Regions from separate parts of the Undibacter mobilis genome, predicted to be linked through region 2. Evidence: predicted binding sites of a transcription regulator. Region 2 holds the regulator's gene; each other region holds the start of a gene.
What was found. Region 2 encodes PhoB, which activates phosphate uptake and scavenging genes when phosphate is short. Its sites were predicted from a motif close to TGTCATNNANCTGTCAT; they were not measured.
Positions count from the first base shown of each region.

Region 1: the regulator PhoB is predicted to act here: its motif matches at 1,883-1,899, upstream of DXH78_RS18940 (PhoX family protein).
Region 3: the regulator PhoB is predicted to act here: its motif matches at 1,333-1,349, upstream of DXH78_RS01255 (CorA family divalent cation transporter).
Region 4: the regulator PhoB is predicted to act here: its motif matches at 1,696-1,712, upstream of olsB (l-ornithine N(alpha)-acyltransferase).

Region 1 is NZ_QRGO01000003.1:313,921-317,331, forward strand. It holds gene DXH78_RS18930 (ABC transporter ATP-binding protein) at 1-1,012, shown strand, start outside; gene DXH78_RS18935 (phosphodiesterase) at 1,009-1,845, shown strand; gene DXH78_RS18940 (PhoX family protein) at 1,953-3,411, shown strand, end outside.
Region 2 is NZ_QRGO01000001.1:541,919-545,329, reverse strand. It holds gene pstB (phosphate ABC transporter ATP-binding protein PstB) at 1-351, shown strand, start outside; gene phoU (phosphate signaling complex protein PhoU) at 385-1,101, shown strand; gene phoB (phosphate regulon transcriptional regulator PhoB) at 1,116-1,820, shown strand; gene DXH78_RS02535 (GcrA family cell cycle regulator) at 1,911-2,399, opposite strand; gene DXH78_RS02530 (aspartate aminotransferase family protein) at 2,907-3,411, shown strand, end outside.
Region 3 is NZ_QRGO01000001.1:263,543-266,953, forward strand. It holds gene DXH78_RS01240 (DMT family protein) at 1-129, opposite strand, end outside; gene DXH78_RS01245 (hypothetical protein) at 370-1,131, shown strand; gene DXH78_RS01255 (CorA family divalent cation transporter) at 1,372-2,370, shown strand; gene DXH78_RS01260 (TRAP transporter substrate-binding protein) at 2,484-3,411, shown strand, end outside.
Region 4 is NZ_QRGO01000001.1:1,151,582-1,154,992, forward strand. It holds gene coaA (type I pantothenate kinase) at 1-597, shown strand, start outside; gene olsB (l-ornithine N(alpha)-acyltransferase) at 639-1,577, opposite strand; gene DXH78_RS05425 (ATP-binding protein) at 1,739-3,411, opposite strand, start outside.

The sequences.
Region 1 (3,411 bases), on a different contig from region 2:
CAAGACTTTTGCTAACGGCGCCCGCGCGCTCGAGCCTACGACGCTTCATATCGAGCGCGGCGAGACGGTTGTCTTCCTGGGCCCGTCCGGCTGCGGCAAGACGACGATGCTGCGCATCATCGCCGGCCTCGAGACGCCGGACGCCGGCGGCCGCGTACGCTTTGGCGACGAAGACGTCACCGATACGCCCATCGAACGGCGCAATGTCGGCATGGTGTTCCAGTCCTATGCGCTGTTCCCGAACATGAACGTGGCCGAAAACATCGGTTACGGATTGAAAATCCGCGGTGTCGGCGCCGTCGAGCGGGCAAAGCGCGTCGCAGAATTGGTCAAACTGACTCACATTGAAGGCCTTGAAGGCCGCTCGATCGATCAGCTATCGGGCGGCCAGCGTCAGCGTGTGGCGCTGGCGCGTGCCGTCGCGGCGCGCCCCCGCGTGTTGCTGCTCGACGAACCGCTGACCGCTCTGGACGCGCTGTTGCGCGAGCGGCTGCGCGGTGAGCTCAACAGCCTGCTGCGCGAACTGGGCATCACGTCGGTCTACGTCACACACGATCAGGCCGAAGCCATGACGCTGGGTGACCGCATCGTCGTCATGAGCAAGGGTGCCATCGCCCAGATCGGAACGCCGCGCGATATCTACCTCACGCCGGCAAACCGCTATGTGGCGGAATTCGTCGGCGCGGCCAATGTTGTCGAGGCCGCGTGCCGCGACGGCGGCCTGATCCTGCCGGGCGGCATCTTGCCCATCGCAGGCGCCACACCGGGACCAGCCATTGCGATGATCAGACCAGAGTCATGGTCGATTGTTCCGGCGGACGCTGCCACGCTGACCGGTCGCGTCGAAACCGTAATCTTCGTCGGCGATCGCCAACGGGTGAGCATCGCCGGCGCGGCCGCCAAGCCGATCCTGGTCGATGCGCCGAACGGACTCATCATCGCGCCGGGCGACGTTGTCGGCTTGACGGCGCCTCCGGACGCGATCCGCATCCTGCCTGGAAGCCCGTCATGACATCGCCGATCCTTATCGCTCAAATCTCCGACCTGCATATCAAAATCCCCGGCGCGCTGGCTTACGGCAAGGTGGATACCCCAGCGGCTTTGGCGCGTTGCATTGAGACGCTGAACGGTCTGTCGCCACGTCCCGATCTCGTCGTTATATCCGGCGACCTTGCCGATACGCCGACGGACGAGGAATACGCGCACCTCAACGCCCTGCTGGCGCGGCTGACGCTTCCCTTCGTTGTCGTTCCGGGCAATCACGATGACCGGACGCTTATGCGCCGCGCCCTGGCCGGCCAAAGTTTCGCCTCGGCGACTGGCCCGCTCAACACGCTGCGGGCCGTCGGTGACGTCGATATCCTCGCCGCGGATTCAAGCGTTCCCGGCCAGCCTCATGGTCTTCTGGACGACGATACCATGTCCTGGCTCGATGACACGCTGCAGGCATCTGATACGCGGCCGGCGATGTTGTTTCTGCACCATCCGCCATTCCTGACCGGGATCGGCCATATGGATGTGCAAAACCTCCGGAACGCCGACCGGCTCGCGGTGCTGCTCGACCGTCATCCGCGCGTGCGCCTGATTGCCGCCGGCCATGTGCATCGCGCCACGCTCACGACTTTCGCAGGCCGTCAGGCCACGATCTGCCCGGCCCCCAACCACGCCGTGGCGCTGGATCTCGACGCGCACTGGCCGCCGGCCTTCGTGATCGAACCGCCGGCCTTTCATCTGCATGTCTGGTCGGCGGGCAGCGGCTTCGGCACCATCGTGACGCACACTGTACCCATCGGCCAATTTGACGGGCCGCATCCCTTCTTCGGCGCCGACGGAAAGTTGCTCTAACACGCCCCGGCAGCCCCCCGTTGCCCGGTCCGGCCGTTGTCACCGACGGGTCATTTCTGCTCTTTAGACTGCCTCGAAATGATCGGTGGCAGAGCCGGGAGACGGATATGAGCGACACGATGCAGACGCGCGCGCAGGCCTTCGAAGATGCGGAAAATGCAGGCAGTAACCCGAGCGACAACGCCAGCATTGGCGATCTCATCGCCGCGCGTTACCATCGCCGCGACATCCTCAAGGGCGCGCTCGGCGTCGCCGCCATCGCCGCGACCGTCAGCCCGCTCGCGCTCGCCGCGTCGCAGAAGGCGCATGCCGCCGTTACCGGCTTCAAGTTCGACGAAGTCGCAGCCGGTGTCGATGAACGTCACCACGTTGCCGCGGGCTACGATGCCGACATTCTGATCCGCTGGGGCGATGCCGTCACGCCCGGTGCGCCGGCCTTCGATCCAGCGCAGCAGAGCGCCTCGGCGCAGAAGCAGCAGTTCGGCTACAACAACGATTACATCGGCTATCTGCCGATGCCCGGCGCCGCCAATCCGTCGGCGCACGGCCTCCTCGTCGTCAATCACGAATACACCAACGAGGAGCTGATGTTCTCCGGCATCGGCGAGCAGGACACCAAGGAAGCCGCCTTCGCCAAGATGACGAAGGACCTCGTCGACATCGAGAAAGCCGCGCATGGTGGCGCGGTAATCGAGATCAGGCGTGATAACGGCAAATGGTCGGTGGTGCCGAATTCGAAATATGCCCGCCGCATCGACGCCGACACCGTCATGGAAATCACAGGCCCCGCGGCGGGCAGCGAGCGGCTGAAAACCAAGGCGGATCCGAGCGGCCGCCGCGTGCTCGGCATGTTGAACAACTGCGCCGGCGGCGTTACGCCCTGGGGCACATGGCTATCCTGCGAAGAGAACTTCAACGGCTATTTCTGGGGCAAGCTCGCCGACAACGATCCGCAGGCCACCGCTTTCAAGCGCTACGGCGTGCCCAGCAATTGGTATGCCTGGGGCAAGTTCGAGGACCGCTTCGACGTCAACAAGGAGCCCAACGAAGCCAACCGTTTCGGCTGGGTGGTGGAGATCGATCCGTTCGATCCCAATTCGACGCCGAAGAAGCGCACCGCGATGGGCCGCTTCAAGCATGAAGGCGCTGCCGGCATTCTCAACAAGGACAACCGCTATGTCGTCTATCAGGGCGACGACGAGCGTTTCGACTATGTCTACAAGTTCGTCACCGCAGGCCGCTTCGATCCGGCCAATGCCGCCGCCAATCGCGATCTGCTCGATGCCGGCACCCTATTTGTCGCGAAATACAATGCCGACGGCAGCGGCGAGTGGATGCCGCTCACGTTTGGCCAGGGCCCTCTTACCGCTGCGAACGGTTTCAAGGATCAGGCCGACGTTCTGATCGAAACGCGCCGCGCCTCCGACCTGCTCGGCGCCACCAAGATGGACCGGCCCGAGGATGCCGAAGTCAATCCGGTGACGCAGAAGGTCTACGTCATGCTGACCAACAACACGCGGCGTAAGCCCGATCAGGTCGACGCTGCCAATCCGCGGGCCGACAACA
Region 2 (3,411 bases):
GAGGTCAAGGACAAGCTGGGCGCCAACGGCCAGTCGCTGTCGGGTGGCCAGCAGCAGCGCCTGTGCATCGCCCGCACTGTCGCCGTGCGGCCCGAGGTTATCCTGTTCGACGAGCCGTGCTCGGCGCTCGACCCGATCTCGACTGCCAAGATCGAAGAGCTGATCGACGAGCTCAAGGAAGACTACACCATCGCCATCGTCACCCATAACATGCAGCAGGCGGCGCGCGTCTCCGACTTCACTGCCTTCATGTATCTCGGCGAACTCGTCGAATACGGCGAGACGACCAAGATCTTCACCGCGCCGAACGACCGCCGCACCCAGGATTACATCACCGGCCGCTTCGGCTAGGCCGGCGCCGGCAAGGATTGAAGGATCAGGATTATGAACGAACAGCACACCGCCAAGGCTTTCGACGTCGACCTGCAGGAACTGTCGCGGATGGTCGCCGAGATGGGCGGCCTGGCAGAGAAGCAGGTTGCCGATGCCGTTGACGCGTTGGCCAAGCGCGATACCACCATGGCGCAGCGGGTCACCGCTTCCGACAACGCCATCGACGTCCTCCAGCATGAAATCGAGGAAAAGTCGGTGCTCACCATTGCCCGCCGCCAGCCGATGGCGGTGGACCTCCGCGAAATCGTGGGCGCGCTGCGGCTTGCCAACGATCTTGAGCGCGTCGGCGACCTGGCCAAGAACATTGCCAAACGCGTCATTGCGCTCAACGCCGAGTTCCCGCCGCCGAAGCTGATCCGCGGCGTCGAACACATGACCGATCTCGTGCTCGGCCAGCTCAAGGCGGTGCTCGATGCCTACGCCCGGCGCGACGATGCCAAGGCGATGGCGGTGTGGCGCGGCGATGAGGAAATCGACGCGGTCTGCACCTCGGTGTTCCGCGAGCTGCTCACCTATATGATGGAAGATCCGCGCAACATCACCTTCTGTATTCACCTGATGTTCTGCGCCAAGAACATCGAGCGCATGGGCGACCATGCCACCAACATCGCGGAAACCGTCCACTACATCGTGGATGGCGCACCGATCACCGAACGCCGGCCGAAGGGCGAGACCGAGATCTCCGCGCTGACCGGCACCAACGCCTGACGAGCCACCGAAGCATGAGCGCGCGAATCCTGATCGTCGAAGACGAGGAGCCTCTCACGATGCTCCTCGTCTACAATCTCGAGAAGGAAGGCTACGAGGTCGAGACCGCGGCCCGCGGCGACGACGCCGACACCAAGCTGAAAGAGCGTGTGCCGGATCTCGTGGTGCTCGACTGGATGCTGCCGGGGCTGTCGGGCATCGAATTGTGCCGCCGGCTGCGGGCGCGGCCAGAGACGCAGAATCTGCCGATCATCATGCTGACCGCGCGCGGCGAGGAGAGCGAGAAGATCCGCGGCCTCGCCACCGGCGCCGACGACTACATGGTCAAGCCGTTCTCGGTGCCGGAATTGCTTGCCCGCGTGCGCGCGCTGCTGCGTCGGGCCCATCCGGATCGCGTTGCCACCGTGCTCAACATCGGCGACATCGAACTCGACCGGGACAAAAAACGCGTGTCGCGCAGCGGCAAGCCGATCGATCTCGGCCCGACCGAATATCGTCTGCTCGAATTCCTGATGGAACGGCCCGGCCGTGTGTTCTCACGCGAGCAATTGCTCGACGGTGTCTGGGGCTCCGACATCTATATCGATGAGCGGACCGTGGACGTTCACGTCGGCCGCCTGCGCAAGGCCATCAACCGTGGCCAGCAAGCCGACCCGATCCGCACTGTGCGCGGTGCCGGCTATGCGCTCGACGACCGCTTCGGTCGGGCCGCCGGCTAACTGCGCAGCGCCGCGCGCCGGAGCCTAGGCGTCCAACAAAAAAGGCCGAAGCTTTGCCCCGGCCTTCGTCATCCCATTGATGTCAGTGTCTCAGCCCCTGAACGCCGGCTTCTGGCGGCGGCGATCGTTTGCCGGCTGGTAGGCGACGCGGCAGTGGAAGCTGCAATAGGGCTGGTCCTCAGCAGCTTCGCCGCCGCAGAAGAAGAAATCCGGGCCCGACGGATCGCCCACCGGCCAGCGGCAGGTTTTTTCGTTGAGCTGCAGCAGCGTCTTGCGCTGCTCGAGCGGGATTTCCAGCAGTTCGGGTTCGGGTTCGACCTCGTAGTCATAGGCCAGCGCGGTATTGCCGCGCACCTGAGGCCGCTGCACCCGGATCATGTGGCCGGAGGAACGGGCCTTGCGCGGGCGCGGCGCGCTCGAAGTGGGGCTTTTGGCACGACCCGACAGGCCGAGCCGGTGTACCTTGCCGATCACGGCATTGCGGGTGATGCCGCCGAGCTCGGCGGCAATCTGGCTGGCCGACAGACCGTCGGACCAGAGCTTTTTCAGCAGTTCGACCCGCTCATCGGTCCAGCTCATGGGGTATTTCCCTCGGCGATCCAGGCGTTTGGACAGAATCCACCCCCGTCGTCCGGCGCGGCTTTTCCGCACCTGAACGTGTACGCTTCAGGGATGAACCAGATTTAGGCGGCGGCACGCGATATGTCGTATCGCCTGACCAAAAAACTACACTATGGGTTGACTCGGCCGCAAGCATTTGCAATCGGCTAAAACTCTCCTCCCACAGGTTTTCCTTTAGAATCCGCGACTGCGGTGATTTTGAGTCGCGAATCGGCCGAGGTGGTTCGGTTGACTTGGCCCCGGCCTCCAATAAAATGCCGTCCAAGTGCCGCCCGGCGAGGCGGCACGTTTCGTTTTGGGCGCTGCCAGCCGGGAAAACGCTTAGCCCAGGTCCGGTTCCGTAGCCGGCCGTGGGCTAGTCATCGGCGAATGGTATTGAACGTCCTCGGGTTCTGCCCCGGGGCTCGTTGCCGTTTTCCGAACTGGCGCCGCCGGGCGTTCCGATTGTCGTTTCGTGGAAAGAGACTGGCCGTGAGCTCGCATCTGTTGCCGACCTATGCCCGTGTGGACCTCGCTTTCGAGCGGGGCGATGGTGTCTGGCTAACCGCGACCAACGGCAAGCGCTATCTGGACTTCACCTCCGGCGTTGCCGTCAACGCGCTTGGCCATTCGCACCCGCACATGGTTGCGAAGCTGACCGAGCAGGCTGGCAAGCTGTGGCACACCTCGAACCTCTACCGCATTCCGGAAGGCGAAAAGCTCGCCGAGCGGCTGTGCCAGCATAGCTTCGCCGACTTCGTGTTCTTCCAGAACTCCGGCACCGAGGCGATGGAATGCTGCATCAAGATGGCGCGGAAGTATCAATACGCGTCCGGCAAGCCGGAACGTAACCGCATCATCACCTTCGAAGGGGCCTTCCATGGCCGTACGCTGGCGGCGCTTGCCGCGACGGGCAACAAGAAGTATCTCGAAGGCTTCGGCCCTAACATGCAGGGCTTCGACCAAGTGCCGTTCGGCGACCTTGAGGCGG
Region 3 (3,411 bases), 280 kb from region 2:
GATGAAGATGACGCTGAGGATCGGCACCTCTTTGTATTTCAGGTGCCAGTACCAGGCGGCGGTCATGAAGATATTGGAGCCGAGCAGCAAGGCGATCGGCATCAGATAAGGTGACAGTGCGGCGGGCATGTTGATCTCTGGACAAGAGGGAGATTGGCAGGGATTTTCATCTACCGGCATCGTCAGAACGCGGCAACAAGCGGCGGCCTGAATTCGTAGCAACTTTTCGAGAATGGCCCGCCGGCGCCGCGCGCGGCCGCATGGAACAGCGACCGGTTCGTCCGCGGCGGATAAGTTGAAAAGGGATCGCGGTTCTGCCGCATCATCTGTGGTAGATTCACACCAGTTCTTCCGGCCCGGAGCGGCGCGATGCCGAACACGATCCTGACGACCGCTCTGCTCGCTGTCGCCTTGGCAGCGGCGGCTGTTCCCGTGCAGGCGCAAAGAGCCGCCGCACAGCAAGCCGCGCCGGCCGTCGCCGGCAAGCCTTACCGCGCCGTCGCCATCACGCCACCGGCCGAGATGAAGGATGGGGACTTCACTGTGTTGCGCGCCAAGGTTGCCGAAGCCGCCAGGAACCGCGATCGCGCCGCTCTGGCCAAGCTCGTTGCAAAGGGGTTCTTCTGGGACCGCGATGGTGCCGACGCCGCCAAGGGCCGGTCCGGCATGGATGTGCTCGCGGCCGCGCTCGGTCTGTCCAACAAGGATGGCGTCGGCTGGGACATGCTCGCCGGACTGGCCGACGACCCCAGCGCCTCGCCTGCGCAAAGCCGCAAGAACGCAGTCTGCGGGCCGGCCGAGCCGCGTTACGACACCAAGGCCTTCGCCGCGTTGCTCAAGGACACGCAGACCGACGCCGCCACCTGGGGCTATCCGCTCATGGCAGGCACCGATGTCAGGGCGACGCCCCAGGCCAGCGCGCCGGTGATCGACAAGCTCGGACTCGCCTTCGTGCGCGTGCTGCCGGAGGGGTCGGTCAATCCGAATTACATGCGGGTGCTGACCCCGGCCGGCAAAGTCGGTTTCATCACCATCGATGCCCTGGCGCCGGTCGGCAACGACCAGCTCTGCTACGTCAAGGAAGGCGGCGTCTGGATGATCGGCGGCTACATCGGGGCCGGCGAGCCATGACCGTCACGCCGCAACCGACGTCCGCGCGCACGCTCACTTGCGCCGCCTGCGGCACGACGTTCACCTGCAGCGGCGATGTTGGATGCTGGTGCGCGGCGGAGCCCTTTCGCCTGCCGATGCCGTCACTGGAGGCCGCCGCCGATTGCCTCTGCCCGTCATGCCTGCGGGCCAAGGCCGCCCGGGGCCAAAACGTATAGCGGCTGTCATCGCCCTGTCACATGGCGCAGCACCTTTAGCGCTATGCACACCGATATCGCGACCGTCCATCCCGCAACCGGCATCGTCTGGGCCTACCGGTTTTCGGCCGACGGCACCGCGGAGCGGCTTCCGAACGACCGCGTCGATGACGCCTTGAGCGACCATCGCGACGCCTGGATCTGGGTGCACCTGGCGCTCGCCGACAATCGTTGCCGCAGTTGGATCGCGAGCTATGCGCCGCTGTCCGAGATGGCGCGCGAAGTGCTGTCCGGACCGGACAAGCACTTGCGCCTCGACATCATCGGCGACGAAATCGTCGGCGTGGTGCCCGATCTGCATCAGGGCCTGGTCGAGGAGAGCGATGACATCGTGCGCCTCCGCTTCGTCATGACCGAACGCATGATGATCACGGCGCGCCAGCAGCCGGTGCATTCCGTCGAGCACAACCGCCGCGCCATCGAGAGCGGCAAGCGCTTTCCGAGCGTCGTGTCCTTCCTCGATGCCATCATCGACCAGTTCGCCGACGCCATTGCGCGCATGGCGGAACGCCTCGGCGACGAACTCGACGGCATTGAAGAAAACGTCATGCGCGAGGAGCCGGCCGACGAACAGCGCCGCGTCGGCAAGGTGCGGATGCAGACCGTGCGCGTTCATCGCCAGCTTGCGCAACTCAAAACCATGTTCGCGCGCCTCGAGCCGCGGCTGGCGCAGCATAACAAGGCCGCGGCCGAGGCGGTGGGAGCGTTGGCGCAGAAGCTCGACGCCATCGACCACGAAATCGGCTCGCTTTACGAGCGCGCCCGCCTGCTGCTCGACGAGGCCGCCGCCAAGGTCAGCGCCCTTACCAACAAACGGCTTTTTACGTTGTCGATCCTGACGGCATGCCTGCTGCCTCCGACTTTAGTTACAGGCTTCTTCGGCATGAACACCAAGGACATGCCGTTGCAGAACACCGATGGCGGGAGCTGGCTCGCTTTGTGCGTCGCCTTTACGGCGGGGGCGGTCACTTACTGGGCGTTGCGGCGGCTGCGCGCCCTATAAAAATTTAGTCTGAGTGCGGCGCACAATCGCACTTGCGGCAAATTGACAAGTTCATACAACTCTATCTACGCTCCCTCCCAAGCAAAAAATACATAATTCCCAGGGAGGTTTGCATGAAGAAACTCGCCGCACTCGCGGCTGCTGCCATCGTTACGGCCACGGCCGCACACGCGCAGCAGATCGTCACCAAATATTCCGGCATTCAGCCGACCGACCATCCGGCCAGTTATTCTGAGCAATACTTCGGCCGCGAAGTCGGAATCCTGACCAAGGGCACGGTCAAGGTCGAAGTCTATCACAACACTCAGCTTGGCGACGCCGTCGCCAATGTGCAGAGCATCCGCAACGGCACCATCGGCTTCACCACCGTGTCGGCCTCGAACCTCAACCAGGTCGTGCCGGCGATGGACATGTATTCGCTGCCGTTCCTGTTCAAGAATGCCGACCACTTCTGGTGGTTCCTGGCTCAGCCGGAAGCCGCCGCGCTGGCCAAGCCGCTGGAGGATAAAGGCATCAAGGTGCTCGGCTATATCGACTCCGGCGCCCGCAACTTCTTCACCGACAAGGCCGTGCGAACGCCCGACGATCTCAAGGGCGCCAAAATCCGCGTGATGGCCTCGCCGGTGATGGTCAATACCATGAAGGCGCTCGGCGCAACCGGCGTGCCGGTGGCGTGGTCGGAGCTGTACACCGCGCTGCAGACCGGCGTCGTCGACGGCGCCGAGAACAATCATCCCTCCGTCGTCGCCAAGAAGTTCTACGAGGTGTCGAAGTTCTACACTCTCGACGAACACATGCGCATTCCGGACGTGATGATCATGTCGATGAAGCTGTGGAATCAGCTTAACGACGATCAGAAGAAGGCCGTCGCCGAAGCCGGCGCGCGGGCCCAGGCCTATATGCGCGGCGCCTGGTATGTGTCGGAAGTGAAGGACCTCGCCGAACTCAAGAGCAAGTTCAAGGAAATCATCACCCCGGACAAGGCACCGTTCGTGAAGGCGGTGTCGGGCATGGTGAGCGAGGAAGCCAAGCGGCTCGGCG
Region 4 (3,411 bases), 610 kb from region 2:
CAGGTCGATCTCGTCACCACGGACGGCTTTCTGTTTCCCAATGCCGTGCTCGAGCGCGAAGGCCTGATGGAGAAGAAAGGGTTCCCGGAAAGCTACGATCTGGCGACCTTGTTGCACTTCCTCTCCGACGTGAAGGCGGGCCGGCGGCCGGCGCGCGCGCCGATCTATTCGCACTTGATCTACGATGTGGTGCCCAACCAGTGGATCGAAGTGAATCGGCCCGACATTCTCATCGTCGAAGGCCTCAATGTCTTGCAGACCGGCCGTTTGCCGAAAGATGGCAAGGCCATTCCTTTCGTGTCCGATTTCTTCGATTTCTCGGTTTATATCGACGCCGATGAAGACGTGCTCAAAGGCTGGTACGTCGACCGATTCCTCACGCTGCGCGGCACGGCGTTCCGCGATCCGAAATCATACTTCCATCGCTATTCGGATCTGTCGGATGACGAGGCGGTGAAGACCGCGGTGTCGATCTGGGAGCGCATCAACCTCGTGAACCTGCACGAGAATATCCTGCCGACGCGCCAGCGCGCAGATCTCATCCTGAAAAAGGCCGGCTCGCATCAGATCGATCAGGTGTCGCTGCGAAGGCTGTAAGCCTTCGCGGCCGTCGGCCCCGCGCAACAGCTTGCGGTCAGTTAAGCCGCCCTGCGGCCGAGATCGAAGTGCTCGATATAGCGCTGCTTGATCACCGACACGGGCAGCACGATCAGCACGTCGGTGGTGCCGAATTCGTGATCCACCACGGCACCGTCTCCGATATAGGCGCCGAGCCGCAGATAGCCCTTCACCAGGGGCGGCAACTGACGCAGCGCTTCCTTCGGGTCGATCGATTCCTTGGAGATGCGATTCATCTCGACATAGCGCTCGGGCAGAGCCTGCGCGCGCCACTCTTCCGGCGCGCGGGCATAGTGATGCAGAAACGACAGCGGCAGCGCCAGACGCTTCGGCTCGGTGCCGTCGAGGCTGGCGCAGCCGATCATCACATCGCAGCGGTTCTGCGTGATGTAGGCATGGATACCGTGCCAAAGCAGTTCGACGGTCCGCTTGTTGCGGTACGGCGCCAGCACGCAGGAGCGGCCGAGCTCGAGGAATTGCAGGTTTCGGTGGCGCTCGATGAGGCCGCTGATGTCGAACTCGCCGGCGGTGTAGAAGCCGCCATGATCTTCGGCGAGCGCCTGTCGCAGGAGACGATAAGTGCCGACGACGGCCGGGCGGTTGCCTGGCGTTCCCTCGCGGGCGGCGTGGTCGAGCACCAGCAGGTGGTCGCAGATCGCGTCATAGCCATCGACGTCGCGGCGCGCAAACAAGCGACCCGGGTTCGGGATCGCCGTGCCTTCCTGGTAGAATACCCGGTAGCGCAGCTTCTGGGCCTGGCGTACTTCGGCGGCCGTCTGGGCAAGGCGGACTTCCAGCGAGCCGATCCGGCCGAGCGATTGCAGCGGGCGATGCGCCCGCGCCGCCCAGGCCTGCAGCCCGCCATAGGCCTGCAACGACGAGATCAGCCCGGGCGCCGCAGGAGCCGCGCGACGGCGGCTGAACGGATTACGCGTCGGAGTGGCGCTGTCGCGCATCATGGCTGGGTCCCTTTGGGAGCTCGTCATCATTGGCGTGTAAATGGGGTCCGATCCACCCCGATTTAAGACCGGCGAATCGCAACCTGACGCCACTGTTGCAGCGATACACCATGCCTCGAATACGGAATTATGACGATTTGGGGAAGCCTGATTGACACACTTCAGGCCGCAATCGAGCCCCGCCCGGCGAGCCGGTTGAGTTCGTCGCAGAGGCGTTGCCGGTCCAAGGGCTTGGTGAGAATGGCGTCCATGCCGGCAGCGAGGCAGGCGGCCCGGTCTTCGGCGTAGGCATTGGCGGTCAGCGCAAGGACGGGCACCGGGCGAAAGGTCTCAGGCGCAATGTCCTTCAGCTCGGCTTCGCGGGCGCGGAGGCGGCGGGTCGCCTCAAGGCCGTCCATGCCCGGCATCTGAATGTCCATCATGATGAGGTCGAAGGGCTGGCCGTTTTCCAGCGCGGTGCTCCAGGCGAGTACGGCGCCGCCGCCTTCGCCGACCGTGGTCACGCGATGGCCAAAACGCGTGAGAAGCGCGCGCGTCAGCATGACATTGATTGGATTGTCCTCAGCCAGCAACACGTTGAGCCCGCCGCCGGGCGGCGCAGCTGTCGCAGGAGCGGGCTCAGCCGTTTTGACCGGCTCGAAGCTATCCGGTCCGGCAAAGCGCGCGGCGAGCGAGGCGGCGCGCACCGGCTTGACCAGATAGCCGGTGAAACCCGCGGCCTTCAGGGCCGGCAATTCGGACCGCTCGCCGGGATTGATCAGCACGATGCGCCGCGTCGCGTTGCCGGCAATGTCGCCATGAGCACTCATCATCTTGGCGATCGGGCAATCGACGATCAGCGCGTCAAAGCTCTCGTCGGCGAAATGCTGCGCGACATCGGCGAGATCGCCGCTGTCGATCTGCGTTGCCATGCCCCAGGCATCGAGGCGGCGCGCCAGCACTTCAGCTTCGACATGCGCCTGCGCCAGGATCAGCGCGCTCTGGCCGCTAAGGTCGGGCGCCTTGAAGGCCGCGGCAGGATCGCTTTCCGCGGGCGGCAGATCGATCGAGAACGAGAAGGTCGCGCCCTGTCCCGGCGCGCTGTCAACGTGAAGCGTTCCGTTCATGCGCTCGACGATGCGTTTCGAGATCGCCAGTCCCAATCCCGTGCCGCCGAACCGGCGCGACGATGATGTATCGGCCTGCTCGAAATCGCGGAAGATGCGCTCCTGGTCTTCGGGTGCGAGTCCGATGCCGGTGTCGCGGACGGAAAAGCGCACAGCGCCTTCGTTGGCGCCGGGTTCGACAATGACGGTGACGCCGCCGGTCTCGGTGAACTTCACGGCATTGCCAGCAAGGTTGAGCAGAACCTGTCGCAGGCGTGCGGCGTCGCCGATGACGGCCGCCGGCAAGCGTTCGTCGATGAAGGAACAGATAGCGATGCCCTTATCCTGCGCGCGGGGTGCCAGCAGTTCGATGGTCTCCTCCACCAGCGGCAACAGCGTAAAGGCCGCGGGCGCAAGATCGAGCCGGCCGGCTTCGATCCGGGAGAAGTCGAGGACTTCCTCGATCAATGTCAGCAGCGTTTCGCCGGAGGCCTTTGCGGCTCTGGCGTAATTGAGCTGCTCTGGCGTAAGCGGCGTGTCGAGCAACAGATCGGTCATACCAAGGAGGCCGTTAAGCGGCGTGCGGATCTCATGGCTGACGGTGGCGAGGAAGCGCGACTTGGCGTGGCTCGCCGCTTCGGCCAGATCGCGCGCCTCGACGCGATCGGTGACGTCGCGGCCGACGCTCTGCGTTTCGGTGCCGGCCTCGCTGCGTACAGTAACGTCGCGCCAGGCGACCCAGCGTGGGC